Regions from separate parts of the Inediibacterium massiliense genome, predicted to be linked through region 4. Evidence: riboswitches for the same ligand, from Rfam matches in the RefSeq annotation. Region 4 holds a riboswitch; each other region holds the start of a gene.
The links. Region 4 has a riboswitch for cobalamin ahead of BN2409_RS03400 (DUF2292 domain-containing protein). Riboswitches for the same ligand answer to the same signal wherever they lie in the genome.
Positions count from the first base shown of each region.

Region 1: linked by a shared signal. The riboswitch ahead of BN2409_RS05285 (NEAT domain-containing protein) and the one ahead of BN2409_RS03400 (DUF2292 domain-containing protein) in region 4 are both predicted to bind cobalamin.
Region 2: linked by a shared signal. The riboswitch ahead of BN2409_RS11095 (nucleotide-binding protein) and the one ahead of BN2409_RS03400 (DUF2292 domain-containing protein) in region 4 are both predicted to bind cobalamin.
Region 3: linked by a shared signal. The riboswitch ahead of BN2409_RS09795 (FecCD family ABC transporter permease) and the one ahead of BN2409_RS03400 (DUF2292 domain-containing protein) in region 4 are both predicted to bind cobalamin.

Region 1 is NZ_LN876586.1:306,885-315,157, forward strand. Features, by position in the region: gene proS (proline--tRNA ligase) at 1-570, shown strand, start outside; cobalamin riboswitch at 797-986, shown strand; gene BN2409_RS05285 (NEAT domain-containing protein) at 1,420-6,534, shown strand; gene BN2409_RS05290 (NEAT domain-containing protein) at 6,524-7,129, shown strand; gene isdE (heme ABC transporter substrate-binding protein IsdE) at 7,238-8,128, shown strand; gene BN2409_RS05300 (FecCD family ABC transporter permease) at 8,148-8,273, shown strand, end outside.
Region 2 is NZ_LN876587.1:539,333-547,605, reverse strand. Features, by position in the region: gene BN2409_RS11115 (FecCD family ABC transporter permease) at 1-13, opposite strand, end outside; gene BN2409_RS11110 (ABC transporter substrate-binding protein) at 71-1,225, opposite strand; gene BN2409_RS11105 (nitrogenase component 1) at 1,247-2,455, opposite strand; gene BN2409_RS11100 (nitrogenase component 1) at 2,455-3,261, opposite strand; gene BN2409_RS11095 (nucleotide-binding protein) at 3,258-4,097, opposite strand; cobalamin riboswitch at 4,329-4,516, opposite strand; gene BN2409_RS17850 (IS3 family transposase) at 4,600-4,776, opposite strand; gene BN2409_RS11085 (LAGLIDADG family homing endonuclease) at 5,244-5,651, shown strand; RNA gene ssrA (transfer-messenger RNA) at 5,974-6,310, opposite strand; gene smpB (SsrA-binding protein SmpB) at 6,325-6,792, opposite strand; gene BN2409_RS17550 (TrkA C-terminal domain-containing protein) at 6,858-7,220, opposite strand; gene BN2409_RS17545 (hypothetical protein) at 7,213-7,557, opposite strand; gene BN2409_RS11065 (Cof-type HAD-IIB family hydrolase) at 7,597-8,273, opposite strand, start outside.
Region 3 is NZ_LN876587.1:254,921-263,193, reverse strand. Features, by position in the region: gene BN2409_RS17715 (sirohydrochlorin cobaltochelatase) at 1-1,505, opposite strand, end outside; gene BN2409_RS09800 (ABC transporter ATP-binding protein) at 1,539-2,300, opposite strand; gene BN2409_RS09795 (FecCD family ABC transporter permease) at 2,312-3,370, opposite strand; cobalamin riboswitch at 3,491-3,667, opposite strand; gene BN2409_RS09790 (ABC transporter ATP-binding protein) at 3,831-4,679, shown strand; gene BN2409_RS09785 (ABC transporter permease) at 4,680-5,411, shown strand; gene BN2409_RS09780 (cobalt-factor II C(20)-methyltransferase) at 5,715-6,410, shown strand; gene BN2409_RS09775 (enoyl-ACP reductase FabI) at 6,463-7,230, opposite strand; gene BN2409_RS09770 (peptidoglycan D,D-transpeptidase FtsI family protein) at 7,244-8,273, opposite strand, start outside.
Region 4 is NZ_LN876585.1:102,669-110,941, reverse strand. Features, by position in the region: gene BN2409_RS03410 (prenyltransferase/squalene oxidase repeat-containing protein) at 1-4,395, opposite strand, end outside; gene BN2409_RS03405 (hypothetical protein) at 4,442-4,921, opposite strand; gene BN2409_RS03400 (DUF2292 domain-containing protein) at 5,312-5,464, opposite strand; cobalamin riboswitch at 5,618-5,792, opposite strand; gene BN2409_RS03395 (S-layer homology domain-containing protein) at 5,844-7,454, opposite strand; gene BN2409_RS03390 (VWA domain-containing protein) at 7,466-8,273, opposite strand, start outside.

The DNA of each region.
Region 1 (8,273 bases), on a different contig from region 4:
CCTATTCAAGTTGTTATCGTCCCTATTGCACAACATAAAGAAGGCGTATTAGATAAAGCATATGAGCTTAAGAAAGGGTTAGGAGACGAAATAAGAATTGAAATTGATGATAATGAAAACTACTCACCTGGATGGAAATTTAATGAGTGGGAAATGAAAGGGGTTCCAATTCGTATAGAAATAGGGCCAAGAGATATAGAAAATAATCAAGTAATGATTTTTAGAAGAGATACATTAGAGAAAGAAGCTGTTTCTATGGATCATTTAAAGGAAACAGTAGAAAAATTATTAGATGATATTCATAACAATCTTTTAGAAAAAGCGAGAAAGCATAGAGATGAAAAAACTTATTATGTAGAAAGCTTTGAAGATTTTAAAGAAAAAATGGATAAAGAGCCTGGATTTGCAAAAGCTATGTGGTGCGGAGAAAAAGAATGCGAAGAAAATGTAAAAGCACAGACAAGTGCTACTATTAGATGTATTCCTTTTGAGCAAGAAAATTTAGGACACAAATGTCATTTCTGTGGAAAAGAAGCAAAACATATGGTTTATGTAGCAAAAGCATATTAACTTTAGGATAAAACACCTGTTAGAGAAATCTAACAGGTGTTTTATTTTATGGGATTGATAATTTTGTATCTAAATATTTATATTTGCTATCATGATTTTGTATATATTTGTAATATTTTAAATGATGATGTAAAAAATGTAATATATTGGTTGAAAAATAATGACATATGGTATAAACTAGTAAAGTCAGATAAGTTTATAAACTTGAATGATACTGTTATAAAAAACTAAATAATTGTTTTTAGGTTCTTTGATATAAAATTCAAAGATGAAAAGGGAATTAGGTGAAAATCCTAAACGGTCCGGCCACTGTAAGTGGGAAGTACTTCTTTTATATGTCACTGGGAAACTGCTGGGAAGACAAAGAAAAACGATGATCCATAAGTCAGGAGACCTGCCTAAAAATTGTAGCATATGACCTTCCGAGAAAAGGATAGATGCAAGATAAAATATGTCTTATATATCATTACTTATCAATATAGAAGTGTGGATATAAGTCTATATTGTATGTTTAGAATAAAAAGTCTTGATCTTTTGTGGAGGTCAAGACTTTTTTATTTTTATAAGTGTTAAAAAATGAAAAAAGTGATAAATATGATGATCAATCATCCCTTAGATGAATTTTAAAAAAGGAAAGGAGAGATTTTATGTAAAAAATGAAGGAGATATATAAATAAAATATCAAATGAAAAAGTATGTGATTAGAAATAGCATTGATAGATATTGATTTTAATAAGATTATAAACATACTTATATTTTTAAAATCATAAGTAACTGAAAGCAGAATTATAAAATAAAACTAGGGGATGAATTATGATTTAAATAAAATGTAAAAAAAGGAGAGACATTATGAATATTTTTAAAGACATTCATAGGCGAATTAGTATTTTGTTAATAATGGTTTTGATTATAGGAGGAATACCTCAAGCTTCAATAGCTATTTCCGATGAAGAGAGTGTATCTATACAAGAAGTAAGCAGTGTAGATAAAGAAGAAAAGAGTCAGGATAAGACAGACCATGAAGTATCAGATGAATCTGATGAAGATGTACAAACTATAGAAAATAATAAAGAAAAGCAAGATATAGAGGATATAGATAAAAAATCAGATGATGGAATAGAGGTAACCGCAGAAAATGATAATGATGATGTAAAAGAAGAAAATGAAATAAAATCAGATCAAGATATAGAAGAAGTTATAGACGATACCCAAGAAAAACAAGATACAATTCATATAGAAAAAGAATCAGAGGAGACGGAAACAGAATCTAAAGAAAAAAATGATAAAGAGATCAAAGAAGACAGCAAAATAGAAATAGATGCAGAAACTTTAAAAAGTGAAGATCAAAAGCAAGAACAAGAAGATCAAGAAAGTTTAGATAAAAATCAAGTAAAAATAGAAAATAAAATGGAGGAAAAACAAGAGGAAGAAAACTTAGAACCAAAACCAGAACCAGAAAAACCAATTATAGAACTAAATAAAAATGGAACATATGAAGTAGAAGTAAAAGGATTACAAGAAAAAGAAGATAAAGAATCTATAGCAGGAGCTTATCTAGGAGAGAAAGCAAAAATCCAAGTCAAAGATTCAAAGAAATATATGATTTTGTTATTAAAGAGAAGTGACTGGATGAGCAATATAAAAATAAGTGTAGGTGGACAAGAAGTAAAACATGAAGCAAAAGTGATTAATAAAAATGAAGAAGAAGAAACAGAAAGTAGCATAAAATTTGAAATACCAAATTTAGAATCAGAAATTCAATTTAGTATGAATGTAGAACCAATGGGAAATATGCCAGCAATTTTTAGAGTAGTGCCCAATAAAGATACATTAAAATTTATGAAAGAAGATATAGATGAAGAAAAACCAGAACCAAAACCAGAGAAACCAAGTATAGAATTAGATAAAAATGGAACATATGAAGTAGAAGTAAAAGGATTACAAGAAAAAGAAGATAAAGAATCTATAGCAGGAGCTTATCTAGGAGAGAAAGCAAAAATCCAAGTCAAAGATTCAAAGAAATATATGATTTTGTTATTAAAGAGAAGTGACTGGATGAGCAATATAAAAATAAGTGTAGGTGGACAAGAAGTAAAACATGAAGCAAAAGTGATTAATCAAAATGAAGAAGGAGAAACAGAAAGTAGTATAAAATTTGAGATACCCAATTTAGAATCAGAAATTCAATTTAGTATGAATGTAGAACCAATGGGAAATATGCCAGCAATTTTTAGAGTAGTACCAAATAAAGATACATTAAAATTCATGAAAGAAGATATAGATGAAGAGAAACCAGAACCAAAACCAGAAGAACCAAATGTAGATATTAGTAAAAATGGAACATATGAAGGAAATGTAAAAGTACTTCAAAAAGAAAATAATGAACTATCAGATACTTTAGATTGGCTGTTAGCAGATCAAGGGAAATTACAAATTATAGATGGTAAAAAATACGTTGAAATTGCAATATTTAAGTCTGAAGGTATAAAGATAGGAAAAATAGCTGTAGATGGAAAAGAAGTAAAGTATACACAACGAACAGGTAAGATAAAAACTGACGATTATTTATTCATAAAATATGAAGTTCCAAGTATAGATTCTGAGATGATTATGACTATACCAATACATTATGAACCATGGAATTTAGAAGGTAGAATAGTATTTGACAAAAATACATTACATTTAATTGAAGAATCCAAAGATGAAGAAAAGCCAGAACCAAAACCAGAAAAACCAAGTATAGAATTAGACAAAAATGGAACATATGAAGTAGAAGTAAAAGGATTACAAGAAAAAGAAGATAAAGAATCTATAGCAGGAGCTTATCTAGGAGAGAAAGCAAAAATCGAAGTAAAAGATTCAAAGAAATATATGATTTTGTTATTAAAGAGAAGTGACTGGATGAGCAATATAAAAATAAGTGTAGGTGGACAAGAAGTAAAACATGAAGAGACAATTGTTAATAAAAATGAAGAAGGAGAAACAGAAAGTAGTATAAAATTTGAGATACCAAATTTAGAATCAGAAATTCAATTTAGTATGAATGTAGAACCAATGGGAAATATGCCAGCAATTTTTAGAGTAGTACCAAATAAAGATACATTAAAATTTATTAAAGAAGATATAGAAGAAGAAAAGCCAGAACCAGAAAAACCGGATACAAAACCAGAAAAACCAAGTACAGAATTAAACAAAAACGGAATCTATGAAGTAGAAGTAAAAGGATTAAAAGAAGATGTAGATGAAGAATCTAGAGCAGGAAAATATTTAGGAGAAAAAGCAGAAATTCAAGTAAAAGATGCAAAAAAATATATGATTGTTCAATTGAATCAAAGAAATATAATGAACAACATACAAGTAAGTGTAGATGGCAAAGTAGTAAAACATGAAGAAAAAATAAATGAAAGTAAAGAAACAGAAAGCAATGTAAAATTTGAAATACCAAGTTTAGATGTAGAAATAAAAATAAATATGAATGTGACACTAATGGGAAATAGGAGAACTGGATTTAGAATAGTACCTACTAAAGATACATTAAAGTTTATCAAAGAAGATATAGAAGAAGAAAAACCAGAAAAACCAGAAAAACCAAGTGTAGAATTAGACAAAAATGGAACATATGAAGTAGAAGTAAAAGGATTACAAGAAAAAGAAGATAAAGAATCTATAGCAGGAGCTTATGTAGGAGAGAAAGCAAAAATCCAAGTCAAAGATGCAAAGAAATATATGACATTGTTATTAAAGAGCAGTAACTGGATGAGTAATATAAGAATAAGTGTAGGTGGACAAGAAGTAAAACATGAAGCAAAAGTGATTAATAAAAATGAAGAAGGAGAAACAGAAAGTAGTATAAAATTTGAGATACCCAATTTAGAATCAGAAATTAAATTTAGTATGAATGTAAAACCAATGGGAAATATGCCAGCAATTTTTAGAGTAGTACCAAACAAAGACACATTAAAATTCATCAAAGAAGATACAGAAGAAGAAAAGCCAGAACCAAAACCAGAAAAGCCCAATACTGATCAACCAAAAGACAATGAACAAGTAATTGAAATTTCATTGGAAAAACCAATGGAATTACAAGTTACTGATCAATCTAAAAGAATAGTAATTCCTAAATTAACAGATGAAATCATTCAAAAAGGTCAACTTAATATTAATGTAGAAGATATAAAAAATGCAACGATTCAAGTACCTGTATCAGGAAATGAAAAGAAAGAAGTAAAACTTCCTAAAATAGCAATAGATTCAAATATAGCTCAAGTAGAAATACCAAAAGGCATTACAATAACCTCTGAAAATGGGAAATGGGATGGAACTATTAAAATGCCAACTCTTATAGAGAATGAAAATATATCTAATATTCAATTAGAAAGAGTAGTAGAAGTTGGTTTTGAAGATGGAAATTTAAACTTTGATCAACCAATAAGATTAGTGATGAAAGGTCAGGCAGGCAAAAAAGCAGGCTATTTAAAAGATGGACAACTTAAAGAAATTACAAATATACTTTCTCAAGATACTCAACAAGCAGCAAATCATATGCTGAGCAAAGATGCTAACAGACAAGAGGCTAAAATAGATGTAGGAAAAGATTTAGTAATTTGGACTAAGCATTTTACCAAATTTGTAGCTTATAAAGAATTAGACAGTAGTAATAATCCAGGAAATAATGGGGGTAGTAATGGAAACGGAGGTAAAAATGATAGCATTAATGAAAATGAAGATGGGATATATGGAGTAAAGATTAAAACTTTAAAAGAAAATGATGATTCAGAATCTATGGCGATTACATATTTAAGTGATGAAGCAATTTATGAAGTGAAGAATGGGAAAAAATATATAAAATTTGTTTTAATTCACAGTGATTGGATGAAAGATAAAGAAGTATTTGTAGATGGCAAAAAAGTAAACTATACCCTTACAACTATCAAAGAATATGATGAAAAAAATCAAGAAGGAAAAAACAAAATAGATAGTATGATTAAATTTGAAATTCCAAGTTTAGATTCAAAAATAGTGTGTAAAATGACTATTATGCCAATAGGTGATATCCGCGTAGCTTTTCGACTTGTCCCACAAAAGAATACACTTATAAAAAAAGATAGTGATGATATTAGTTATAACTCAAGAAAAGGACAAACCAATATAAATATAGAAATGGATAAAAACGGAATATATGGAGTGGATCTCAAACTTGTTAATGAAAAGGGCGAGGAAGTATCAGATTTAAAAGAATATATAGGACAAAAGGCTAATATTAAAGTGGAAGATTCAAAAAAATATATGAAAATGCTTTTAAAGAAAAGTGGACAAATGAAAAATATTGAAATAACAGTAGATGGCAATAAGGTAGAGCATAAGATTGAGGACATTAAAAAATATGAAGACGGAAAAATAGTGAGCACCATCCAATTTAAGATTAAAGACTTAGATTCAAAAATAAAATTACAAATGGATCTAGAGGGTAAAGAGAATAAAAAAGTTGTATTGGAGGTTCTTCCTCAAAAAGAAAGCGTCATAATTAAGGAAAAAGATGACTTTCAAGATGATATGAATGAATTTTCAAAGATCAATTTAGAGGAAGACGGTATATATGAAGCAGAAGTAGAAATATTAAAAGAAATTAATGATCATTCAGAAATGGTAAAACCGTATTTAAAAGACAATATAAGACTTAGAGTAGAAGATAAAAAAACATATATGACAGTATTTTTTGAAAAAAGTGAAGAAATAAAAGATCTTACAGCATTTGTGGACTGGTCAAGTGTAAAACATGAGTGGAAAGATACAGATCATAGTGAAGTAGAATTTGAGATACCAAATATAGATTCCAAATATAGATTTCATATGAATATAGACTCTATCAAAAATAAAAGACTTGAGTTTAGTATTATTCCAAAGAAAGAAACTTTTAAAGTGAAAGATCAAAAAAATAAAGGAGAGAGTCATGATGAAAAGTAAAGTGTTTAAAATCTGTACGATAACATTTGTAATAGGAGCTTTGTTGTTACCATCTACACAAGCTTTTGCTCAAAAGGGAAAGGTAAATAAAGTAAATACTACAAAAAAAACAGTACAAGTAAAAGAAAAGGAACCTTTAAAAATAGGAAAATATACTGTAAGTGCTGATGTACTTAAAATAAATGCAGATGAATTATCTATAGCAGGTCAATATATGGATCCACAGGCTGTTTTAGAGGTAACAAAAGATAAAAAAAAGAAAGAAAAAAAATATATAGAGTTAAAGCTTATAAGAAGTGATTGGATGAAAAATGTCAAAGTAACAGTGGATGGTAAAAATGTAGACCATACTAGTAAAGTAACAAAAACATACAAAGAAAAAAATGAAGAAGGAAAAAACAAAACAGATAGTACGATTCGATTTGAAATTCCAAAGCTAGATTCCAAAATTAAGCTAGGTATGACTGTGGTTCCTATGGGAAATGCAGATGTTGAATTTAGAGTACAATTACAAGATGATATTACAAAACTACAAGACAAAGCTGTAAATAAAAATACACCAAAGTCTAATAAAGTAGTGAAAAAGAAAAAATAGTAGATAGAAATTTATTAAAATAATCAGTTTTTGAATGATAACTCTGTTTTAAGCGAATTTATATTTTCTTAAAACGGAGTTTATTCATGGATATAGGGGGGATTATGAATGAAAAGAGTGGTAGCTATTATAATGGCGCTTATGATGAGTATGTTATTTGTTGGTTGTAGCGCAAAAGGGGCACAGGTAGATTCTAAAGAAACAGACTCCAAAAAAGAAGTAAGAATTGTGGCAGGAAGTGTAGCTGTAGCAGAGATGCTAGCAGAGCTAGATATAAAAATGGTGGCAAGACCCAGCACTCAATATGGTATATCTGATAAAATAAAGGATCTTCCAGAAATAGGATTGCCTATCAATCCAGATTTAGAAAAAATTCGAAGTTTGAATTCTGATATATTTATTACTTCTAGCGCTATTCAAGAATTAATAGGAAATAAATTTGAACAAAATGGAATCAACACTAGATATTGTGATTTGAACTCTTATGATTCTGTAAAAAATACTATAAGAGAATTATCCACTGAATTTGGTCAAGAAGAAAATGGAAAAAGATTAATCGAAGAATTTGAAAAAAAGGAAAAAGAAATATTAAAAGATATGGATCCAAACAAAAAAGTAAAGGTTATGATTTTATTTGGAGCACCAGGTCATTTTATGCTTGCTACTAAAAATTCTTTTACAGGAAGCTTAATTGATAAATTAGGAGCAGAAAATATTACATCACAAGTTAAATCGAAATATAAAGGAGCTTATGTACCTTTTTCCTTAGAAGTAGCATTAAAGGAAAATCCAGATGTTATTTTTAGAATGTATCATGGATACATAGATGAATCAAAAAAACAAGTAGCAGAGGAATTTGAGAAAAATCCTCAATGGAAAAAATTTAAAGCCGTAAAAGAAAATAGAATATATGATTTAGATCCAAAAGAGTTTGGAGTAACAGGAGATATACATGCAACTAAATCCCTAGAAAAAATGAAAGAATATCTATACAAATAATAAGGAAAATGGTGAAAATATGAAAAATAGAAAAGAAAAAAGAAAAATATGGATAATATTTTTCAGTTTAATATTGTTGATACTTTTAATTATTGCAACAATTGGAGTGGGAAGTGTAGATTTATCTATTAGAGAAATCATAGAT
Region 2 (8,273 bases), on a different contig from region 4:
TTGCAATGCCCATAAAAATCCATTTTGTAGTATTATTTCCCTTAAAAATATCCAATTTAATCATTTCCTTTTATTTACCATTTAATTCTTTTTGTAGAATTGAATCCATTTCTTCTTGAGATAAGTCATAGTTTAAATACTTATTATAAAAACTTTTGATATCACTTTCTAAATCGAAATCATTAAACACTTCTGGTTGTAATTGCTTAGCGATCCATTTTGTCATAAGAGGTGTTTCAGCACAAGGCGCATCCCATCGATATATTCCCATAGGTGCTTTCAACACTTTCTTATTTTTTACTGCATCAACCTTACTCCAATCTTGTCCTTCAATTTTATTGTTCAATAAATCTTCTGGTTGGAAATTAGAAAAATTGCTCATAACAATGACTTCCGGATTCCACGCCATTATTTGTTCCATAGTCACATTTACCCATTGACCAGTTACTTCTTTTGCTACGTTTTCTCCACCAGCCATCTCAATAAGAATTGTATTAACAGCTCCACCACCAGCTACTTTAAGTTGCTCATCCCTTAAATATAGGACTCTTGGTTTTTTAGTACCTTCAATTTGATTCTTTTTTGAATTAAAATATTCTATGCTTTCTTTATGATAATCAACTAACTTTGTCGCCTTATCTTCTTTTCCAAGCATTTTACCGATGACTTTCATTCCATTTTGTAAATCTTCTAAAGTACCATATTTTAAAGACACTGCTGGAATACCCAAGCCTTTTAATTGTTCAATTTCTTTTTCCTGATAATCCCATACAATCATAGCATCTAATTTGAGTTTTCCGCTTTCTTCCATGTGAATTGTAAAGTCTTTACCCACAAAATCAGTAGAGGCATTACTTAATTTAGGTTCCATAGTCTTTAAAATACACTTTTCGTAAGATGTTTTTGCTGTAGGATGCATCCCGACAATTCTATCACCAGACCCATCTACAGCGTATACAATAGATGTCCATGGAATTGGCACAACCGCAATTTTTTCTACATTTTTTTTCAATTTAACTTCTTTACCAGTAGTATCTGTTATTGTTACTTTTTCTTCATTGTTGTTAGTATTTGTATTTGCAGTGTCATCTACCTTCTGATCTGACGAATTAGCTGTTTCAGCATCTCCTGTTTTTTGTTCTGTTGAACATCCCCCTAAAGTAAATAGAGTAACAATCAAAATTATTACAAACAGGTTTTTCAAAAATCTGTTTCTTATTTTCATATCACATTTCTCCTTTTTTATTTAAATCCTTGGATTTAGATATTTTTTAAAATAGCCAAATCCAGTTTTTCCAATGTATTCATATTCCATGCTTGTAAACTCTCTACCGCTTAAACCTATATGAGGGAACGGTATAAAAAGCTTTTTTTCCTCCTCTCTAATAAAATTTCTATATAATGGATCTGCAATGATAATATCAGCTTCCTTTATATATCTCATTATGTTTTCTTCATCTTCTACAAATATCACTTGCGAGAACAACTCTTCATTGTAAATCCTTCTGGCTTTTCTAGTAGAATTAAAATTTGATATTGCTTTCACTTTGCTGATTCCAAAATCTCCCCTCAAACATTTGTAAACCCCAATGCAAGTCAATGGTTCTCCAATCACTAAAACACTTTTATCAAGATATTTATGAGAATTCGCTAATTCCAATACTGGGCTTATAGATTCTTCGATTCTAGATCTATCAATATTAAGTTGAGTTTCAATTAATCTGAATACTCTTGATATTCCATTTAATCCTATAGGCAGATCCATTAAAAAAGGAATCTGAAACTCTTCTTTAAAATATTCACCAACACCCATTCCTTCTGGTGTTATCACAAGATTAATTGCTGCTTTAGTTGCCTCTGTGATGCTTTTTAAAGACCGCTCTGCAAAAAATGTCACTTTCAATCCCATGTTTTCTAGTGATTCCACCAACTCATCTAAATGATATTTATAGCCCAAGGAAAGCGGCGAATAGCCTATCACATTCACATGTTTTGGATTCGTAACTGCCACCTTAGAAAATCGTTTAGCAAGCTGTAATAAACCTTCATAAATTCCAATATTATAGCTTTCGAATCCATTCGTATCAAAAACAATTACAGGTTTATTCGTTTTTTTCTCAAGCTTTTCAGCAATTTTTTGAAAATCAACATTTGTAATATTAGAAACTGGTGTTCCAATAATTGAAATAAATTCTACCCTTGGATTATTTGTAACGAGCAATTCAACTTCTTTTAAAAATCTATCTTCCACACCCATAATGACATCAATATCGCTCAGATTAGTTTTATAAAAAAACATATCATTAGGACTTCTAATCTCATCCACTTCAACAATAGGATGAATACATCCACTTGGAGTATACAATATATTCAATGAATTTAATTCAAATAGCATTGAACAAACACCAGAATAGTCACTCGTTAAAGGAGGAATACTGTTCCATATTTTATTCATTATCTCTCCTCCTTATTTTTAATCGCATTATTAAATTCTTGCTCAGAACACTCTATTGAAATACTAGCGTAGGGAATTTTGAAACGCTCTTTTAGATATTTAGCTAGATTGATTCCAAATTTATCAGTAACAATACTAAAAGTTGCTTTGCTTAAATTTTTAAAGTCACTAAAAGAATTGCACGCTATGAATTCCTGAATTTTGAAATATCCTTTATTTTTTAACAATGTTTTTAATTGACATTGCTCAATTAATTTTTCTTCTCCAAGAATATTAATAATGGGATTTTCGATGTTTTTTCCATCAATGTTATTGTCAAGATAAGTATCCAATATCTCTGTAAAGATCAAACTTAGTCTTTCTTTTGGTGTTATCCGCCTTTTAGAAAGTGGTCCTCTTTTAAAAAGTTTCACTGGAATGCTATGGCTTCTTTGTATAGACTTTAAAATACTGTCAAAGTCACTTCCTATAAGCATATCACTACATGAAATATAAACAATCACAGCTTTAACTTTTCGATCATTATGATCTATAATTTCTCTTAGTGCCATCTCTGCCACATCTAAATGCTGAGATGATGCTAAGTCATTTTGGCTCATCGTCTGAAGATATAACCTTTGATTTTGCTTCTTTCTTAAAGCTCTAAAATAGAGAACTCTTAAGCATGATTCTGGTCCTATGGCTAAAACATATATATCAGGAATACTCAATGCTAAATTAATAATTTCCATACAGCTTTTTTTATAAAAAACTTTACTTAAAAAATCATTACCATGATTTGTGTTTGAAATATTATTGATACTCATTTTTTTATCTCCATATGCAACATTTCTTTTCTAAATCGCTCTAATTCATCATCATCCATAGGACTTGGTACATTAACATTTTTATTGTTTTTGATAACATGAGCTAATCTTATAAAAATTTCGTAAGATTTTGATTCAGGTAATGTTTCTATGACTGTTTTTCCCATTAATTCAGATAAAACAATTTCATTAGTGTAGGGGATATTCTCCAAAACTTTAGTGTTTGTATTCTTTGAAAAGTTTTCTATTATATGAACTTTTGAATTCTCTGTTCTTTGATTATGAATAAGTCCACCAAAAATATTCTTTTCTTTATCTGAAAACCTACATACACTTTTTAGGATATTATTAGCAGCATATATAGACATAAATTCTGAGGATGATACAATATATACTTGATCAACATATTTTTCACGCATAGGGACTGCAAATCCACCACAAACAACATCACCTAACACATCATAAATAACAATATCCCATGACTTATTCAATATTCCTAGTGTATGTAATTCTTCAGTCATCGTTGTTATCCCCATACCTGCACAACCCATTCCAGCCTTTGGTCCACCTGCTTCTATGCATGCAACATTATTAAATCCATAATGCACAATATTTTTTTCTTCTATGCTTGTCCCCTTTTTTTGAATCACTTCCATCACTGTTGGAATCTTTTGCCCTGCCAAATTCCTTGTAGAATCACCTTTTGGGTCACAACCAATATGTAAGACCTTTAATCCAATTTTTGAAAAAGCAGCAGATAGATTAGTCGCTATAGTAGACTTACCAATTCCTCCTTTTCCGTAAAAAGCAATTTTTAATGTTTTATTATTTAACATAATTTCAACCTTCTCTTTTATTATTTTGCAAAACTTAAAACGAACATCACCACTTCTTGTATTTTGCTGAATTAAATAAAATAGATCTTTACTTACATTATCTCAATGTTTCTTTAAAAACATCAAAAAAGCCACCTTATCTCATAGATAAGTGGCTTTAATCTACAATGAAATCATAATAGTAATAGTACAAGTACACTTCATTTTGCAACCCCTATCATCCGTAAAGTTATTAGCAAATTAATACAGGCAGGTCTTCTGACTTAAGCTTCAACACTATTTATACCTTCCCACCTTATTAAGGCAGTGGCTAAACATAAATAGCTCCACTATTACAGCGGCGGGACCGTGCAGGATTTTCACCTATCTTCCCAATTATCCATAAACTTCTTTTATGGACCTGTATCATAAATATTCAATTCATATTTCCTAATTATATATGATTCTAATATGTTTGTCTATAAGTCAATTGTTCTGGTTAAGCAAAATGTAACATTATGTGCTAGTTTTGATTTCCATACCTAGCCTCAAAGGGTGTCTTTCCTTGATTATGAGTATGTGGTCTCAAAAAATTATACCATTCGTAAACATAGTCATTAACAGCTTCATCAAGAAGCTCGTCAGTATCAAAACGATATTGCTTAATAAGTTCATTTTTACATGTATTGAATCTTTCCATTATGCTTTAAAGAAAGAAGAAATACATCATCATAAATATTATGGTTTCAAAATAGCTAGCAGAGCAATCTTTGAATATATTGAATCTTGGTACACTATAAATTCAATTGATTATATGACCCCTCAATCAGTATATGAAGCTGCTTTGAGAGTAGCATAAATAGTTAAACTTTCTGTGTCTATTCTATTGACATAAGTCCAAACTTAATGTCTTCTTTAAACATATTCATCAAATTATGCTCCTTCCAAAGATGTTGAACTTTTTATCTAATAGTAATAGTATATTAGTTTCGAACTATTATTTCAATTAAAACTGTTTTCCAAAAAACCGCCGTCACTTATGATACAATTCCCCTTTTCTAATACTAAAAGCTTAACTAAGTCTATTAAATATTTATAAATCTAATACATATTTTCAATCAATTAATATCAAACTAATATTAGAACATACGTTTGGAGGTTTTCTGCATGTTGGACTGTGAAAAATCTTATATCGCTGGTATTATCGATGGAGAAGGAAGTATCATGCTCATTAAATTTCACAAAAATCAATTTCCATCTCCCTGCATTACTATTGCTTCTACTACTTTAAATTTATTACAATGGATTCAAGAAAAATCTAAAGTAGGACATATTAAATCTAAAAAAAATTATAATCCTCAAAAACATAAAGACTCCTATACCTATATTGCTAAATACGAAGATGCCATCTATTTATTAAAAGCAATAGAACCTTATCTTATTATCCCAGAAAAGAAATTAAAAGCTAGAATGATTATTTATGAATACAAACAAGTAACGCCTAGAAATGGAAAATATTCACAAGAACTTCTTGAGCAAAAAGAAGATTTTTATAAAAGATTTGTTTCTATATAACAAAATAAGCATAAAATTACTAAATTAGTAATTTTATGCTTATTTTTTATTGGTGGAGGCGAGGGGACACTATATTCCATTGTTGTCCAATGGCGCTGACTATATCTTGAAGTTATATATTTAAAACTTCTCTGGCGTATTATAAAAGTCTTAATATAGTTTATGACTTCTATCCTAGTACATCCTATAGGATGCCTATAAGTCGATACAGAGCTGTTGGATTTCTCCACATACCCCTCGGTATTGCCGTCGTCTTTACGTTACGGTTTCACCGATTAAGCCAGATTTTCACTTATAGTTCACACTATAAGGCGACTCTTTTTGAATCGAACCCCTGTCCGAAAGTCCTTCACAAACAGATTCTCCGAGTGCAGTCATTGTTTTGATTTCTCGTCGCAAGATTCGCCCAATGACAGGCTAACCTCTTGACCAGTCCCAATTAGTCTGCTATTGGATCGAGACACCTCCAAGGCAGTTCCCCACTTGGTTGACGCCCTAGTCTAAGCCGTGGGTAACTTAGGTAGGACGAGCTGCGCTATTAGGCAGCTAATGCGTAATTATCGTTTGCGTTTATCTTTAATTCCCCAGTTTTTTAAGGCGGACCCCAAGGAAAAACCTCCACTCGCTACTGCAGGCTCCAAACCCCCGTCGAGACCTGTACGCCCCCATGTCATTAATACTCTTTTTGCCTTTGTCTTAACTCTTGTTGAATCCTTCTATTGGCTTCTTTTTGAGCAATATCAGATCTTTTGTCATACAATTTCTTTCCTTTTGCAACAGCAAGCTCTAATTTTACAAGTCCTCTAGAATTAATATACACTTTAAGAGGAACTAAAGTCAATCCCTTTTGAGTTGTATATCCTAATAACTTGTTGATTTCTCTTTTGTGCAAAAGAAGTTTTCTTGTTCTTGTAGGATCAACATTGTAGATATTTCCCTGTTCATAAGGACTAATATGCATATGATGGACAAATATTTCTCCATGATCTATTTCTGCATAACTATCTTTTAAATTGATTCTTCCCATTCGAATAGACTTTACTTCTGTTCCTGTCAATTCAATGCCAGCTTCGTAAGTCTCTTCAATAAAATAGTCATGTCTTGCTTTTTTATTATTTGCAACTAATTTACCTTGTCCCATGCAAACACCTACTTTATATTGATCTTAAGATACAAATATAATGTTAACATAAAAAATATATACTGTCAAGCATTGAGATTCTCACTAGCTTGCTCTAATACAAGTTCTTTAATGTTATCAATTTGTCCATATAAAATTACTTTGTCTCCTTCTTGAAAAACAAATTTGCTACTTGGAAAATGTACAATATGAGAGCCTCGATCTACATTGAGTACTTGAATATATTTTTCTTTTAGTCCTGAATCTTCTAATGCCACATGAATCAATTTGTTATTTTCCTCTAGTACAAATTCTACTACACCATATTCTTCATTGAGTTTTAAAACCTCTTCTACTGTTTTATATTTTTTATTTCTCTCCATTTGTATAGAAAGCTTTTTTTCAATAACAGTTTCCATTTTATGTAATACCCATTTATTTCTAGACAAAAATAATATAAAAAAAACCAATTCCTATAATTCCTAACACTCCATATAAAAATCTTTCACCTCTAGTAATAGCATTGACAATCCCCATGATAAGACCTATTAAGGTAGCTGTTCCTACATAGCTTATGAGCATTAAAAGTTCTGCAATTTTCCTTCTTGTTGGATGCTGAGTAATCAATTCTGCTTCCTTTGTAGTAAAACCAGTTCCTGTAATAATAGATATGACTTGAAATCTTGCTTTTTCCATCTCAAGTCCTGTAATCTTTAAGGCAATGGCTAAAATCTCTACAAAAACAAGAAGTACTAAAATAATGAGAACGACATACAATATGCCCAAATAAATCTCCCCTTTTTTATCTCTTTCTACATATATATGCTACAAAACAAATTTATATAAAGCTTTTGCTACCCCATCTTCATCATTTGTAGAAGTTACATAATCAGCACTTTTTTTTACAATTTCTTCAGAATTCCCCATGGCTACCCCTAATCCTGCATAAGTAAGCATGCTAATATCATTTTCATTATCTCCAAAGGATATAATTTCTTCTTGTTTTACTCCTAAAGATTTTGCCAATTGTTCAATAGCATTTCCTTTTGAAACTCCTTTGTTCATCACTTCAATGTTATTATACCATGATTTACTTATTTCAAGAGTCTGTATACTCTCTAATTCTTTTCTAGCTTCTCTTAAAACATTTTGGTCATCACTCATTAAAGACATCTTATAAATTTTTTCATCATGATTTTGAATATACTGATAGCCATCTTGAATGACTTCTATACGCACACGATCTTCTTCTTTTAATGTTTTATTCCATTCAGAATATTTTAAAGAACTATAAGCTAACTTTTCTGTAAAAAATGTATCTTCATTATAAAACTGATAATATAGTCCATATTTTTTGCAAATCTCTATGACATTTAAAACATCTTCTTTTTTCATATAACTTTCATATAAAATCTCATCGTTCTTTAGATCTTTTACAATAGCACCATTACAAGCAATAATAGGTGTTACAACATCTAAATATTTTGCATAAACCTTTGCTG
Region 3 (8,273 bases), on a different contig from region 4:
ATAACACCTTCAAGCGTTGGATATCCTTCTACTGTTCCTACATAAACAGATAATTTTGCTTCATCAATTGCTAATTGAAGATTAGAATAACTTGCATTTCCTGAATGATTTGGACTTCCATGTCCCATAAGTACTACTGCTTGACCTTGTGATAATTTTGGAAGTTGGACTTTTAATGCTTCTACCGCTACTTTGTAATCTTCTGAAGTATTTAAAATAGGTGTTCCTACTGTTATTTTTTTGAAAGCTTTTTCATATGGTGCTACATCTCTTAATAGATCTGTGTATTCAGCTCCTGCAATCACATGTAATGGTTGTACGATTATTTCTTCAAAACCGTCTTCTTTCATTTTCTTTAAAGCCTCTTTTGGATTATCAATTTCAATTTTATCTCTTTCTTTTAATTTTTTAATGATAATCTCAGATGTAAATGCTCTTCTTACTTCATAATCAGGATATGCCTTTTTTATTTTTTCTTCTGTTGCATCAATCGTTACTTTTCTTGTATCTGCATAACTTGTTCCAAAACTTACTACAAGCATTCCTTTTTTACCTTCTTGCATATTTCCTTTTTCTTCATAAACTACAGGTTTTGGAATCTCAAATCCATTTCCTTCTATAGCTTCTTTTGTATGATTTACATAAATATCTTGATATCTTGGATTTTCTCCTAATCCATGAAGATATGTATCTACACTAAATCCTTCTTTTTTAAGAATTGTTTTCCAAGAATCATCTTCATCTCCTGCCATATCATTTTGTGCATGATCTCCTGCTACTAACATATATGGCATTAATGTTACTTCTTTAATCTTATCTCTTTTCAATTTTTTAATTACATTTTCTAGTGTTGGATATCCTTCTACTGTTCCTACATAAACAGGTAATTTTTGTTCATCAATAACCATTTGAAGATTAGAGTAACTTGCATTTCCTGCATGATTTGGACTTCCATGTCCCATAAGTACTACTGCATGTCCTTCTTTGTTTTGTGGAAGTTGTTCTTTTAAACCGTCTACTGCTATTTTATAATCCTCTGGAGTATATAAAATAGGTTTTCCAAGTGCTAGTTTTTTGAAAGTTCCATCATTAAATTTAGAAACTTCATCTACAATATCATTAAATTCTTCTCCTGCAATGACATGTAATGGTTGTACGATTACTTCTTCAAAACCATCTTTTTTCATTTTTTCAAGACCTTGTGCTAAAGTATCTACTTCTATTTTATCTCTTTCTTTTAATTTTTTGATAATAATATTAGATGTAAATGCTCTTCTTACTTCATAATCAGGAAAAGCCTTTTTTATTTTTTCTTCTACTGCATCAATAGTTACTTTTCTTGTGTCCTCATAGCTTGTTCCAAAGCTTGTAACTAAAATACCTTTTTTCACTTTATTACTCTCCTCTTTTGTTGTTTCTGTTGTAGTAGTTTTTCCACAGCCAGCAAAAACTCCTGCTACCATAAGTATTGCCATTAATAAACTTAAAATTTTAATTTTTTTCATATTCCCACTCCTTTACATATAATTTATTACTTTTTACATATTTGGAAGGACCACAAGTCCTTGTTCCCCAGTTTTTTTAACACATATTCCAAATAATTCTTTGATTAATTCAGGTTGAAAAACCTCCTTAGTCAACCCATATTCTACAACTTGTCCATTTTTAAGTGCCAATATATGATCACTAAAAAGATCTGTTAAATTCAAATCATGCATAATAGAAATTACTGTTAACCCCTTTTCTTTGATCATTTTCTTTAAAAGATTTAAAAACTTTATTGTATATTGAATATCCATATTAGAAAAAGCTTCATCTAAAAATAAAACTTTAGGTGTTTGAGCGAATGCTTTTGCCATCATCACTCTTTGTTTTTCTCCTCCACTTAAATGGGTGATGGGAATATGTGCAAACTGTAATGTTTGTGTACTCTCCATACTTTCATACACAATATCTAAATCTTCTTTTTTAAAATTTTTCATTCTTTCTTTAAAAGGGGTTCTTCCCATCATAACTATTTCCATACAAGTAAATGGAAATTTTATTTGTACATTTTGAGAAATGATAGCTATCTTTTGGCTTAATTCCTTTATATCATAATCTTTAATGTTTTTTTCTAAAAGAAAAATTTCTCCTTTATATTGGTCGAAATAACCATTCATTACATTCAAAAGGGTAGTTTTTCCAGAACCGTTTGGTCCAACAATTGTAGTCATTTTTCCTTTTTCAATATGAAAATCAATACCTTTTAAAACTTGTTTATTGTCATAGGAAAAAGATAAATTATTTATCTGATACATAACTATTCCCCCTATCTTAGGGATTTATTTCTCGTCATAAATATGTAGATAAAAAATGGTCCTCCTAATAAAGTAGTCAATACTCCAACAGGAATTTCCACATTCATAAGAGTTCTTGCACCCGTGTCTGCTAAAAGTAACAATTCTCCACCTAAAAGTGCGGACAAAGGAATCAAAATCCTATTATCTGATCCTACTATAAATCTTAACATATGAGGAACAATAAGTCCTACGAAACCAATCACACCACTTACAGATACACACACAGCAGTAATCAAAGATCCACAAATCAAAAATATTTTTTGAATTTTTTGAGTATCAATTCCTAATGCTTTTGCTTCCTTTTCACCTAAACACAAAAGATTTAAATCCTCTGAAAAATATATACATACCATCATACAAAATATAATAATTGGAACACTAATGATCACATGTTCCCAGTTTCTTGCAGCCAAGCTTCCCATAAGCCAATTGACAATAGCTGAAACATTTTCCCCTGCCATGCTTTTCAAAAGCTTAATTCCTGCAGATAAAATAGAACTTACAATAATCCCTGCAATAATTAAGTTGGTAGTACTTAAATAACCTTTTACTTTCGCAATGCTCATGACAATTCCTAGTGTTAAAAATGCTCCTATAAAAGCAAATACAGTTACAGAAACATGAAAAGAGTCTACAAATAAATTTAGATAAATTGCCATAGTAGCTCCAAAGGCTGCTCCTGAGGAAACCCCCATTGTATAAGAATCAGCTAATGGATTCATCAAAAGAGATTGAAAAACAACTCCAGAAACTGCCAAACCACTTCCTACTATGATAGCAATTAAAGCTCTTGGAATTCTTATATTCCACACAATTACTTCATAAGATTGTTCAATGTTTGTATACAGTTGCATATTTCCTGTGATTTTTCCAATAATAATTTTAACTACATCCATAGGATCTATAGATGCTTTTCCTAGATTAATCGAAAATAGAAAAGTACAAAATAATAAAATAATAAAAACAATGGCTACAACTTTTTCTTTATAACGTTTTTTTTGTAATATATGTATAAATTTATTTTCCATTTTTCCTCCAATCTTTCAGTTTTTTATGCATACAAAAAAGAGCTTTTGGAAAAGCTCTCGGATATACATAAAAATGGAATAACCATTTTCAAGCATATTCCACTTTCCCTCCGAAAGATGGATATTATTAAATATTAGGCAGGTCTCCTGGCTTAGCTTCATTTTACTTCTTTTCCTTCCCGGATTGATTCCAGTGGACACTCAAAGTTTCATCTGCTTTACAGTAGCGGGGGCTGCAGTGGCTTTTACCACTTTCTCTTTTCATTCTTTTTAGAAACCTAATATTAATTTATTCAGTTTTGATCATCTAAATTATACAGAATCATTTATGTTGTGTCAATGCGATTTGTCTTTTTTAATTGATATAAAATGTCATAAATTTATAATCTTATATTGATTAATTAATTTGATTCTGTTAGAGTTATAGGAGAATTTTATTCAAAGAAATGGGGCGAAGTCTGTGGACCACATCATTTCAATAAAAGATGTAACCAAAAAATATGAAAATTTTATTGCTGTGAATCATCTGAATCTAGATATTGAAAAGGGTAGTTTTTTAGGACTTTTAGGACCTAATGGAGCAGGAAAAACTACTTTAATCAAAATGCTTGTAGGTTTACTCAAGCCAAATAGTGGGAACATATACATTAAAAATCAAAAAATGTCTAGATCTAATTCCTTTTTAAAAAACACCATTGGAATTGTACCTCAGCATATTAATTTAGATAAAGAACTTTCTGTCAAAGAGAACCTTATCTTTGCTGCTAAGCTTTATAAATTAAAAGGAAAAGTAAGAGAAGAGAAAATAGAAAATCTTTTAGAGTTTTCTGATCTTAAAAATATCCAAAATAAAGCAGCTAAACATTTATCTGGAGGTATGCAAAGAAAACTAATGATTACAAAAGCTTTAATCAATGATCCTGAAATCTTATTTTTAGACGAACCTACTGTAGGAATTGATTTAAATACAAGAAGAAAAATATGGGACATGCTAAAGGGTATGAAAGATATGGGAAAAACGATTCTTCTGACTACTCATTATATTGAAGAAGCGGAATGTCTTTGTGATAAAATTGCTTTAATGGATCAAGGAAAAATATTTTATTGTAATACAAGTGAAAATTTAAAAGGAAACTTGGGCACTTTTACTGTAGAACATTTTAATGATCATAATATTACAGAATATAATTATTTTGATTCTTTAGACGAAGCAAAATTATATGCACATTCTCTTTGTGATGAATACATATTAAGAAATACAAATTTAGAAGATGTCTTTTATAATTTTACAAATAGGAAGGTAATATAGATGGAAATTTTGACAATACTATGGAGAGAGTTTGTTTTTTTTAAAAAAAGAGCCTTTAAAATTACTTCAGCTGCTGTCATAACCCCTCTTTTGTATCTTCTTGCATTTGGGTGGGGATTAGGCTCTAATGTGTCTATAGAAGGATTTAGCTATCTACATTATATTATTCCTGGTGTGATTGCTATGTCTACTATGCATACAAGCTTTAATGCCGTATCTTTAAGAATATCTGTAGCAAGACTGCATGAAAAAAGCTTTGAATATTATATGACTGCTCCTGTAAATATGTGTTTGCTTACTTTAGGATATGTACTTTCAGGAGCATTAAGAGGAATGTATGCAGGATTGATTATTTTAATCGTATCTTATATGTTTGGTGCTTATATTCATATCTCTTTTTCATTTTTATTTATATGTTTTCTAAATAGTATGTTATTTGCAGCTTTTGGATATTTTGCAGCCATGATCATTAATACTCACTATGATATGAATAGATTTACAAGTTTTATTATTACTCCTATGACTTTTTTATGTGGTACTTTCTTTTCTTTACAAAAAATGCCTCATATCATTAGAGGTTTTATTAATCTTCTTCCTCTTACCCATGCTATATCAGGTCTTAGAAATATAGCATTAAAAGGAGAGAGTAGTTTATTTTCTATCATGATTTTATCTTTATATTTTATAGTGTTTTACGCCTTAGGTGTTTATACAAGTTACAGAGAAATATAAAAAATTCGCATATTCCTTCGGAATTGCTCATGGCGCCAACGAAATTCTTTTATTTTATTCAGAATTTCCGTTGCTTAAAATTTGATGAAAATCTAACTTTCTAAAATTATCCACAATTTATTCATTTATATAATTTACTAAAGAATAAAAAGTCTTCTTTAGAAGATTTATAAGTCGACTTTTTTGAAATACATAACGAAAATTATAGACTGATCTATAAGCTTATTAAGTATATAATTTCCTATGTATTATAAATAATAGGAGGGGGGAAATGCAAATACTTAAATAGTATTTGCAAGCGATATGGCAAAATTTTATGGAATTGGTACAGGTCCTGGAGACAGCACATTAGTTACCATCAAAGCAGTAAAAACAATAGAAAAATTAGATCTTTTAGTTACACCAGAACCAAAAGAAGGAGGAGATAGTCTCGCTTTATCTATCGTAAAAGAATATATTCTTCCTACTACGGAAATTCGTCAAAGACATTTTCCTATGAATTTCAATGATGAAGAAAAAAATAAAGCTTGGCAAGAAATTGCTGATGAAATCGAAAAAGAAGTTAAAAATGGAAAAAATGTAGGATTTATTACTTTAGGTGATCCAATGCTTTATAGTACCTATGTATATATTTTGAATCTTTTAAAAGAAAATATAGAAATAGAAACGATTCCTGGAATTAGTGCTTTTTCTAATATTGCATCTAGTCAAAACTTTCCACTTGTCATGGATAGAGAAGCATTAGTCGTACTTCCTTGTACTGCTGATGAAGAAAAAATTGATTTTACTCTCCAACACTATAATTCTATTGTACTGATGAAAGTATATAAAAACTTTAAAGAAATTATTGAAAAACTAAAAAAATATAATTTAATTCAACATGCAATTTTAGTAAGCAATTCTTCTTTAGACAAAGAAGTGGTCTTTACAGATTTAGAAAATATTACACAAGAGCAAATTTCTTATTTCTCTACTATATTGATCAACAAAGAAAATTAACAATTAATATGCTCATAAAAAATGCAGGCTGATTACACTCAACCTGCATTTTTTAATATCCTAATATATTATATCCTCCATCTACATGAATAATTTCTCCTGTGATTCCACTACTTAAATGACTTGCTAAAAATACAGCTGTATTGGCTACTTCTTCTGTTGTTACCAATCTCTTTACAGGTACCTTTTCTTCAAATTCCTTTAACATCATATTAAAATCTCTAATTCCTTTTGCTGCTAATGTTTTAATAGGTCCTGCTGAAATCCCATTTACTCTTATATTATACATTCCTAAATCTGCTGCTAAATATTTGATACTCGCATCTAGTGAAGCTTTTGCAACTCCCATTACATTGTAGTTTTTTACAACTCTCTCTCCTCCTAAATAAGTAAGAGCCATAATACTTCCACCCTCATGCATAAGAGTCTTTGCATATCTAGACACAGCTACCAAAGAGTAAGAACTAATATCTTGTGCCATCTTGTATCCTTCTCTTGAAGTATCTATGTACATTCCTTCTAATTCTTCTTTTTTAGCATGAGCAATGGAATGTACAACTCCATGTAACACGTTCCATTTACTTTTTAATTTATCAAATGTATTCTTGATTTCTTCATCATTTGTAACATCACACGGCAGAAGATAAACATCCATATCTTCTGTTAATCTCTTTATTTTATCTAATACTTTCTCTCCTTGATAAGTAATACAAATATTTGCTCCTGATTCATAAAATGCTTTGGCAATAGCCCATCCAATACTTCTTTGGTTGGCAATCCCCATAATCACAATGTTTTTATCTTTTAATAATTGATACATTTATTTCTCCCCTTTATTTGAGTTTATTCAAGGCAGCAATCATTAAATCTCTTGCAATAGGTGCTGCACTTGACCCTCCAGTTGATCCAATATTTTCAAGTACTACTACTACACAGACATTTGGATCATCAGCTGGAGCAAATCCTACAAACCAAGCATGCTCCTTATCGGATTCATTCTCTGCAGTTCCTGTTTTTCCTGCAACTTTTATATTTCTAATTTTTGCTTTTTTTCCTGTTCCTTGATCTACTACATTTACCATCATATCTTTTATTTCTTGAGATGTCCACTCATCTGTCACACTTCCTAGAATTTGTGGACGAGCATTTTTAATGGTTCTTCCATCAGAACTAAGAATCTCTTTTACCAAATACGGCTTCATTATTTTTCCATCATTCGCAATCGCACTAGCCGCCATAACCATATTCAGTGGAGTCACTAAAATTTTACCTTGTCCAATAGCTGTAGCTCCTAATTCTGGTTTCGTTAGCATTTGTTTTGGAAATATAGAGTTTTTTGTTTTTAAATCAAAAGGAATTTTTTTATTAAACATATATTTTTCCGATGTTTTTTGTAATGTCTCTTCTCCTAACTCGAGTCCCATTCGAGCAAAAGCTATATTACAAGATACTCTCATAGCCTCTTTTAAATCAATTTTGCCATGAACATTTCCTCTATAGTCTCTTAATACATAACCATCAATATTCATACTTCCTCTACATTCAAAATGTTTACTAATATCATTTTCCATCGCTGCCGTCGCAGTAATAATTTTAAATACAGATCCTGGAGTATAAAGCCCCATTGTAGCTCTATTCAGCAATGGACTATTTTGGTTCTCTGTAATTTCATCCCAATGGTCCTTGATTGTAGCTGGATCAAAATCTGGATTACTAACCATTGCATATATTTCACCATTTTTAGGATTCATAAGTATAATAGAGCCTTTTTTACCACTTAAATACTTATGGGCATTATTTTGTAAATCATGATCAATGGTAAGTATTAAATTATTTCCTTTTTCTTTAGGTCCTGTAATTTTT
Region 4 (8,273 bases):
AAAGCTTAATAATGCATCTATTAAAGTATTGCCTTTCTTTGTAAATTTTTCATTTGTTGGATCAATTCCATTTGCACAAAGTCCTATAATAGTTTGTGAAACACTTTCACTATTATCTTCTGAACCCCAAGAATCAAATCCTCCATTGTCTATTCTTTGTACTTTTGATAACCAATTTGTAGCCTTCTCTACTGCATCTTTTACATCTTGTCGATTGTGATAAGGCGCTAAACTAATAAGTGTCATAGATGTAATATCTACATCGCTATTTCCACTCATGTATAAATCCCATCCACCATCGCTATTTTGTTTTTTAAGTACATAGTCCACTAATTTTTCTCTTGTATAAGTAGCCGTATTAGGAACAAAATATCTGTTTGTATCCATGGCAATCAATGCATAAATCACACCATTTAACCCTTGAAAATAAATTTCTCCTTGTTCATCATAATTATAGATTTTATCAATTAAATTATATCCACCTACATTTCTTGCATCTCCACCTGCTGCGGAAACTCCTAGAGCCATTCTTTCGTAATCTGTTACTTTATCAGAAGTACAATTATTTTCTTTTGCCCATTTAGCAACTTCTTCTAAATAGTCTTTTTGAACAGCCTTTCCTGCATTGGCAATACCTACAACCTTCCAGTCAGAACTATATGTTCCATGATCTTTTAAATATGCGCCTGTTTTTTTAATTGCTTCTCTTACTTTAATAATATATTGATCATTTATATCTACTTCTACATATTCTATTATAAGTGTTTTTGTAGATATATTTCCTTTTGAATCCTTTGCTGTAATTTCTATGATATTGTCTCCATCAATTAAATTTGCTACATAGTTTCCTTCTTCTTTTGTTTGTATTTCTTTCTCATTTACTTTCACTACTGGAGTTACTTTTCCTTCTCTTGCATCATTTGCAATAACAGAAAATTCAACTTCTTGATCATTGTATACAAAACCATCTTCTATACCTCGTACATATATTTCTGGAGGTATAATATCCGGTTCGTTACCTGCTACATAGAATACTGGTGTTCTATATATAGATCCTCCAAACCCACATTCTATCATATAGTATCCACTTCTTACATTCTCAAGAATCTTGTAATCCATATGAAGTTTTCCATCTGAATCCAACTTAGCCTTTACTTTATATGGTTGGAATGCATAAACTTCAGGTAAACCTTGGTCCGTATAAAATTCTCTAGGTGCTTTGTGATAATAATCCATATCACAATTGTATAAAATTAAGTCTGTTTCATTTTCTGCATAATCTTTCATTTCAAATAGAACTTCTAAATTATTTCCTGCATCTACTCTATATTTGTTTAATTTGATTTTATTTAAATTATCTTTTGTATTAACAATTGTATATTCTACTGTAGAGCTATTTCCTGCTTGGTCTTTAGTTGTAATGACTATTTTATTTGTTCCTTCAACAAGGTCTAATCTGTATCTGCAGTATGCTACTGGCTCTATTCTTTCAACCTTTTCTCCATTTAACATAACAGTTACATCTACATTTCCATCTGTTAAATCGTAAGCCGTAGCTTTCATAATAATATAATTACTATGTACTTCACATTCATCACCAGGTTTAAGATCTCCTATGTCTCTAAATGCAGTTTTTATTACTGGTGGAATTGTATCTGTTTCTTGATTTACTTTGAAATTTATATTTGCATTAGATTGATCCTCTTTAAAATAAAAGTTTATCCAATACTCTCCAGGCTCTATCTCTTTTAATATAGTTAATTTCTCTACTGCTTTTCCATTTACAAGCTTTCCTTCCTTAGTCATCTGCTTACTGCCTTCACCAGGCTTTTGACCATCTTTGCCTGGAGTCCAATAATATCCTCCACCTAATTTTTCTATTCCTAGTATATATTCTGCGTCTTTTAAATTATCAAATTTCGTACCTATATATATAGTTATTTCTTGATCCTTATTTTCATCATTATTATCTTTTTTGATGATTTCTCTTGTTTCTGTAAATACTACTGTTCCAGAGCCATTGTATAAAACTTTTTTGCTTATTTTTCCTTTTCTACCTTGTTCATCTGTTGCTTCTACCATTACTTCTTTTATTTCATTGATTCCAGCCTCATTTTCTGGATCTTTATGAAATGTAATCATATAAGACCCATCTTCTTGCTTTTCTATTTCTTCTATTGGATTTGTATTTTCTGTTGGAGTAGGGATTCCACCTCCAAGTGTCATTCCATTTTTTACAAAGACTTTTGGTTCTAAAAGATTTCCTTCTTTATCTTTTGCATCAATTGTTATAGATATAGTTTCTTGATTATAAACAACTTGATAATCTTCTATTCCTTTTACACTTATTTTAGGTAAATCTTCAGGATTTTGTAGATCTACTTTCTTATATGTAATATGAATTGTCTCATGAGCTTTATTTCCTTTATCGTCTTTTGCATATAATTCAATAATATTTGCTCCTTCTTTTAAAGAAGCTGTATATTGATTATTTTTTTCTTGTATTTCTATTTCATTTACTTTTACAATCTTATCTTCTATCTTTTCATCTCTTCCATTTTTAGCAAAAACCATAAAGCTTATTTCTTTTTCTGTTACTTCTTGATGATCTTTTAATCCATTTACTATAATTTTTATTTTATCGTTCTCTGGATTTGCATAGTTAACAAAATATTGTTTGGATGCTTTATTTTCTGATTGATCTGCGGCTTCTATAGTTATTATATTGTTTCCTTCTATCAATGTAGCTTTGTATGTATATATCCCATTTTTTTCACTGACTAATTCAATTTTTGTTTGATTGCTTGTTGCTGTTACTTTTGGCTCAACGATTCCATCCACATCATCTTCTGCTAAAACTGTAAAGGTTATTTCTTCTGTTTTTACTGTCTCATTGTCTATCCCTTTTATAGTTAACTTTGGTGGGATCTTATCCACTCCTGCAGCAATAAACTGAATTGGTGTTTTAGCAAGAACCACACTGTCAGTACCTACCCCTTTTACTAACCCAATATAATAATCTTCTCCTACATTACAACGTTTTGCAACACTTGATTTTTTCGATAAATCTATAATTGTTTCATTGTCAAAATATCTAAAAGTTCCTTTTCCTTCGCTATCAAAATCTACTCTAGTAAGATTTAGGTGAGTCCTACCATCACTAAATAATATATATATATATACATCACCTTCATTATAATTTTTATATTCTTGAGCTTTTACATTTACTTCTAGTTTCCCATCTAAGGCTACTACTTTTTGATTTATCGATATAGTAGCTTCTTCTGATTTTGTTTCGCTTACTATCACTGGTATTTCTATTTCTTGCGTATCGCATCTCACTATATTTATGTTTATTGTATATTCTCCAGTTTCTATATCTTCAGGTATTTTAAATGTACAGCTACCGTTTCCTTTTTCATCTGTATCCTCTGATTTTCCTCCACCTAAACCCTTAATCATTTTTCCATCTTTATACAAGTTTACTTGATAATCATATTGTGGCCAAGGTTGAGGAGTTACTGATTTCCAATTTGCTATATGTACATCTACCCTCACACTTTCTCCTAGTGCTACTTCTGCTTTGTCTAATTCTGCTGTACTTTTATCTTCTGGTTCTTCTTCTTTTACTGTGAATTTTTCACTTGCAATGACTTCCCAATCATATCTATCTGCTATTCCTAAATAATGTACTCCTGGATTTAATTGGGATGTTTCATCAAATTTTATTTTGTTGCTTTCCCCTTTATAAGTAAATCTTCCATTTCCTTCACTATCAAAGTTTATTCCTGCATATTGTACTGGTCTATTACGTTCCTTTACTATTTCATTATTTTCATCTACTAAGTATAAATTGTAGCTACTTGAATTTGCACATTCTGCTGCTTTTATTTTTAACATTAATTCTCCACCTGGATATATTTCTGATGGATTGATTTCTATAGTTGCTTTTTCTGATGATTTTACTGTTGCTTCTTTTTTCTCTGTTATTGATTCTGTTTTTTGAACTTCTTTTACTTTTATTGCTTCTTCTTTTTTATTTTCTTGTACTGGTTCTTTTTCTTCTAATTGCAGTAATTTTTCTTCTGATTCTAGTATTTCTTCTACTTCTGTTTTTTCTTGTATTATTTCTATTTCTTCTTGTTCTTCTTTATTTTCTTCTACCTTTACTTCTTCATCTGTTACACTTTCATCTTTTATTTCTTCATCTTTTATTTCTTCTTGATTATTTACAATTGTTTCTGTAGCTTCTTCATTTTGTTCATCATCTTGCACTACTTGATCTTCTTCTTGTGCATAGGACGGCATAAAGCTCATACATTCAAAGCCTGCAGTAGTAAATACCATAGCAAAAACTATTAAGTATGATAATAGTTTTTTAAATTGTTGCTTCATAATATCCTTCCTTTCAATTTTACTGTAAATAATAGTTCTAGTATGCTTATTTTACTGTAAGCAATGCTTTTGCAATTACTCCTTCATCATCTATTTTTGATCTATCTCCTATACCTAAATAGTATTTCCCTGGTTGCAATGTATAGTATCCAGCTGATTCACCAAAGTTTAATTTGTTTGTTAATGGATCCCATGGAGCTCCTACTGACAATAGTCCATTTCCATCTTTGTCAAACTTTACTCCTGCAAATTGTACTGGTCTATTTCCTTGTTTTATAATATCTCCCTCTTCATTTAATAGATAAAGATTAAATGCACTTGAATTTGCATATTTTGGTGCTTTTATTGTCAACTCTACCTCTTCATCTGGATATATTTCTGGCGGATTGATTTCTATTGTTGCTTCTACTGTACTTTTATTACCTTGTGCACTTGCCACTCCACTGAAATTAAAGCTATAACCTGCAAATACCATAGTAAATACAGCTAAAAAACATACTATCTTTTTAAAATTTTTTGTACACATAATACCCTTCCTTTCATTATTAAAATTTAATCTCTATAGAAATCTCATCTTCTATATCACAACTTCATCACCCCAATTTTCATAAAATTTATATAAAATCTTAAAAAGATTTTATATACAAAAAAGGCATCACTATTTTTAAGTGATGCCTCCAGTTTTCTGGTCAGCTTTTACTTAGATACTACAAAAACCCACTTTCTTTGGGTAGGTTTCTACAAAATATGTCATATTTATTCTATATTTTGTATAGCGCCTTTTCTTGTAAGTATCACTGAATATTCAGACAGTTATTTTGACTTGTGAATCATTCCTTTTCATGTCCTATAGAAGAACCTAAATATATAATGTATAAAGCTGTAAAAACCTGTACTAAAATATAGAATAATTCTATTATAGTTTTATAGATCTCTTTACTTCTTCAATTCTTATAGGATATCCATCTTGTATAATTACCTTTACTTCTCCATATCCAATTTTTCTGATTAATTCAATTAACTTTTTTTCCTTAGCATTTATACTCATCATCATATCATTTTGACTCATCTTAACTCCCTCCTATTTATATATTTTAAAATAGGAGGATCAAGCGGGTCTTAATTTAAAAATCTCTATCTTCATTATCAGATAGAGATTTACACCATAGATAATATTTTTCAATATTCTATACATGTGTGTATTTCTCCTTTCTTCGGAAGGATCTCTACAAAATATTAGGCAGGTCTCCTGACTTGTGAATCATAGCTTTTCTTTCCCTTCCCAGTTTCCCAGTGGTATATGAAATATAGCTCCTCACTTACAGTGGCCGGACCGTTTAGGATTTTCACCTAATTCCCTATTAATCTTCAATTCAACCTAATATTTTACATTTTTTTATAATATTCCCTTATATTTTAATAGTATAGCATTTATTATTTTTGTCAATCTATTTATTCTTTATTTTTGATAAACTCCATGATATTTGTGCTCTATTTACAGGTTCATTTTCTTTAAACCCTTCATATAGTAATCCTTGATCCTTTGCTATTTTTACATAAGGATAAGACCAGCTTTGTCCATTTGCATCTATATTTTTTACTTCTCCTTCTAAACCTTTGGCTTTTACCAAGATAACTGCAAGTTGTTCTCCTGTAATACTTTCAGTTGAAGCAAAAGTATTTTCTCCTGTTCCTTTGATGTATCCTTTTTGATCACAAAGTCCAATAGCTTTGCTTGCCCAATGATTTTCATCTACATCTATAAATTTAATAGATCCTGTATAATTTTCTTTTTCTTTCTTTAAATTTAAAGTATTGATTAATAAAGTAGCAGCTTCTGCTCTTGTAACATTCTTTTTAGGTTTAAATGTTCCATCTTCATATCCTGATAATACATAATTATAAACTAAATCCATAATTTCTTTAAAAGCAAAATCTGAATCCTTTAAATCAGAAAATAAATTTTTTTCAGCAGTAGATCTATATTTTTCATGAAGCAAGTCATAAGCGGCTTTTTTATTATATGCATCAGCCAAACCATATAAAGCTTGTTCTGTAGACATGCCATTACTATAAACTGGTAAATCTTCTTCCTCTAGTACATGTACAAAGCTTCCATCTTTGATTTGAAATGTTAAAAGAGCACTTACAGGATTTCCTCCAGATTTTTTCGTCCACTCGGGTCCCATAGGATCTTGTCCTAATAAAGTTATGGCTTGAATTGCCCATGCACAACTTTCTGGATTTACTGTTCCCCAAGACTCAAATCCTCCATTATCTAATTGTTTATTATGTAAAAAATCTAATGCTTTTTTTACATGAGGATTTTTTTCATCTTCTCCTAATATAGCAAATGCCATAAGTGCTCCTGCAGTCATATCTACATCTGATTCCACCAATTTATAATCCTCTGGATCATCAAATTTTTTTACATCAAAGGTAAATCCCCCATCTAAATTTTGTTGTCCTTCTAACCAAGAAAGACATTTGTCTCTATTGGGAATAGGCTCTCCTGCACAATGCATTGCAATAATTCCAAAGATATGAGCATTGACTAAATCTTCTCCTACAGGCTTTCCTGTTTCATTATCCATTACACTATCTGCAAAATGTCCATTTGGAAGCATAGTATTTTTTTCAATTTCTACTAAATTTTTTCCTCCAAAATTTCTTGGTTCTTTTCCAGAAGCACATACAGCAATAATCGTTCTTTGAAAATCTGTATTCACTCCTGATCTTAATCCATTTTCACAATATCCTGGCTCTAACTTTGCTGCTTTTACTTCTTGTTCTCTAAAGTAAGGTCCATTTTTACCATCTACTGTCCACTTAGGTCCTGCTACATCTTCTCCAAATCCAAATAATCCTAATGCAGGCCAATCTAATATTCCTTCATATTTTCTATCTTTGTATGTATCATGATAGTACTTAATAGTCTTTTGAGCAGCATTGTATACATCATCTCTACTCACTTTACTTGCTGCATCTGCATCAAACATAAATACATTAAAAATCATTAAAAAACTTAATAAAAACAATAATCCTCTACACTTTTTCATAAAAACCCTCCTTATCTTTTTCGAATCCATATATCTCCTATAAATGCCAAAATGGCAACAGGAAGCAATATAAAATCTAATGCTAAATACCCTTTGTTTTTATTTTTTATAGGAAGTGAAAATAAATGGGTATCTTCATTGACATATTCTTCATCTGTAGAAAGTTTTAAAACATCTAATTTATTTTGTACCATACGATCCTCTGGAGAATAATCTATTTTTATTCTTCTTGTATTTTGTTCTATGACTTTACCATTTTCTCTTTGTTTAATCGTTAATGCATATTCTCCTACCTCTGAAAGGGATATCTTTTTATAAAATTTGCCTGCCCCCATTCCATCAAAGAATATATTTTCTTTCTCATTAGGCCCTTGTAATACCCCTTCTATTTTTTGATGATCTCCTTTTTTTCCTGTTTCTACAAATATTTCTACATCCCCATTTTCTATATTTGTTTCTATTTTCATAGAGCTATTTTGTTCTCCTAGTGTATAGTTGATAATTTTAGACCACATTTTCTCAAATTGATCCCATAGGATAAAATCATGACTCCATTTTCCATTTAAATCTGAAGTCCATACTACTACATTTCCTAGTCCATATTTCCATGAAGCTAAAATAGGGTCTTCCTCATCACTTTTTAATAGGAGTGTAGCTCCACTCTTTATACCTGTCCCTATATAGCCTTTTAAAGAAGGGATACTTGTCTTTTCTAAGAAAGATGAATTTACCCACTTTGGAGTAAAAGTTCTTTGATTAAGATATTTTTTAGATGCCAAATAAGTTTCTTTTGCAAATATTTCAGGAATCGTATAATAA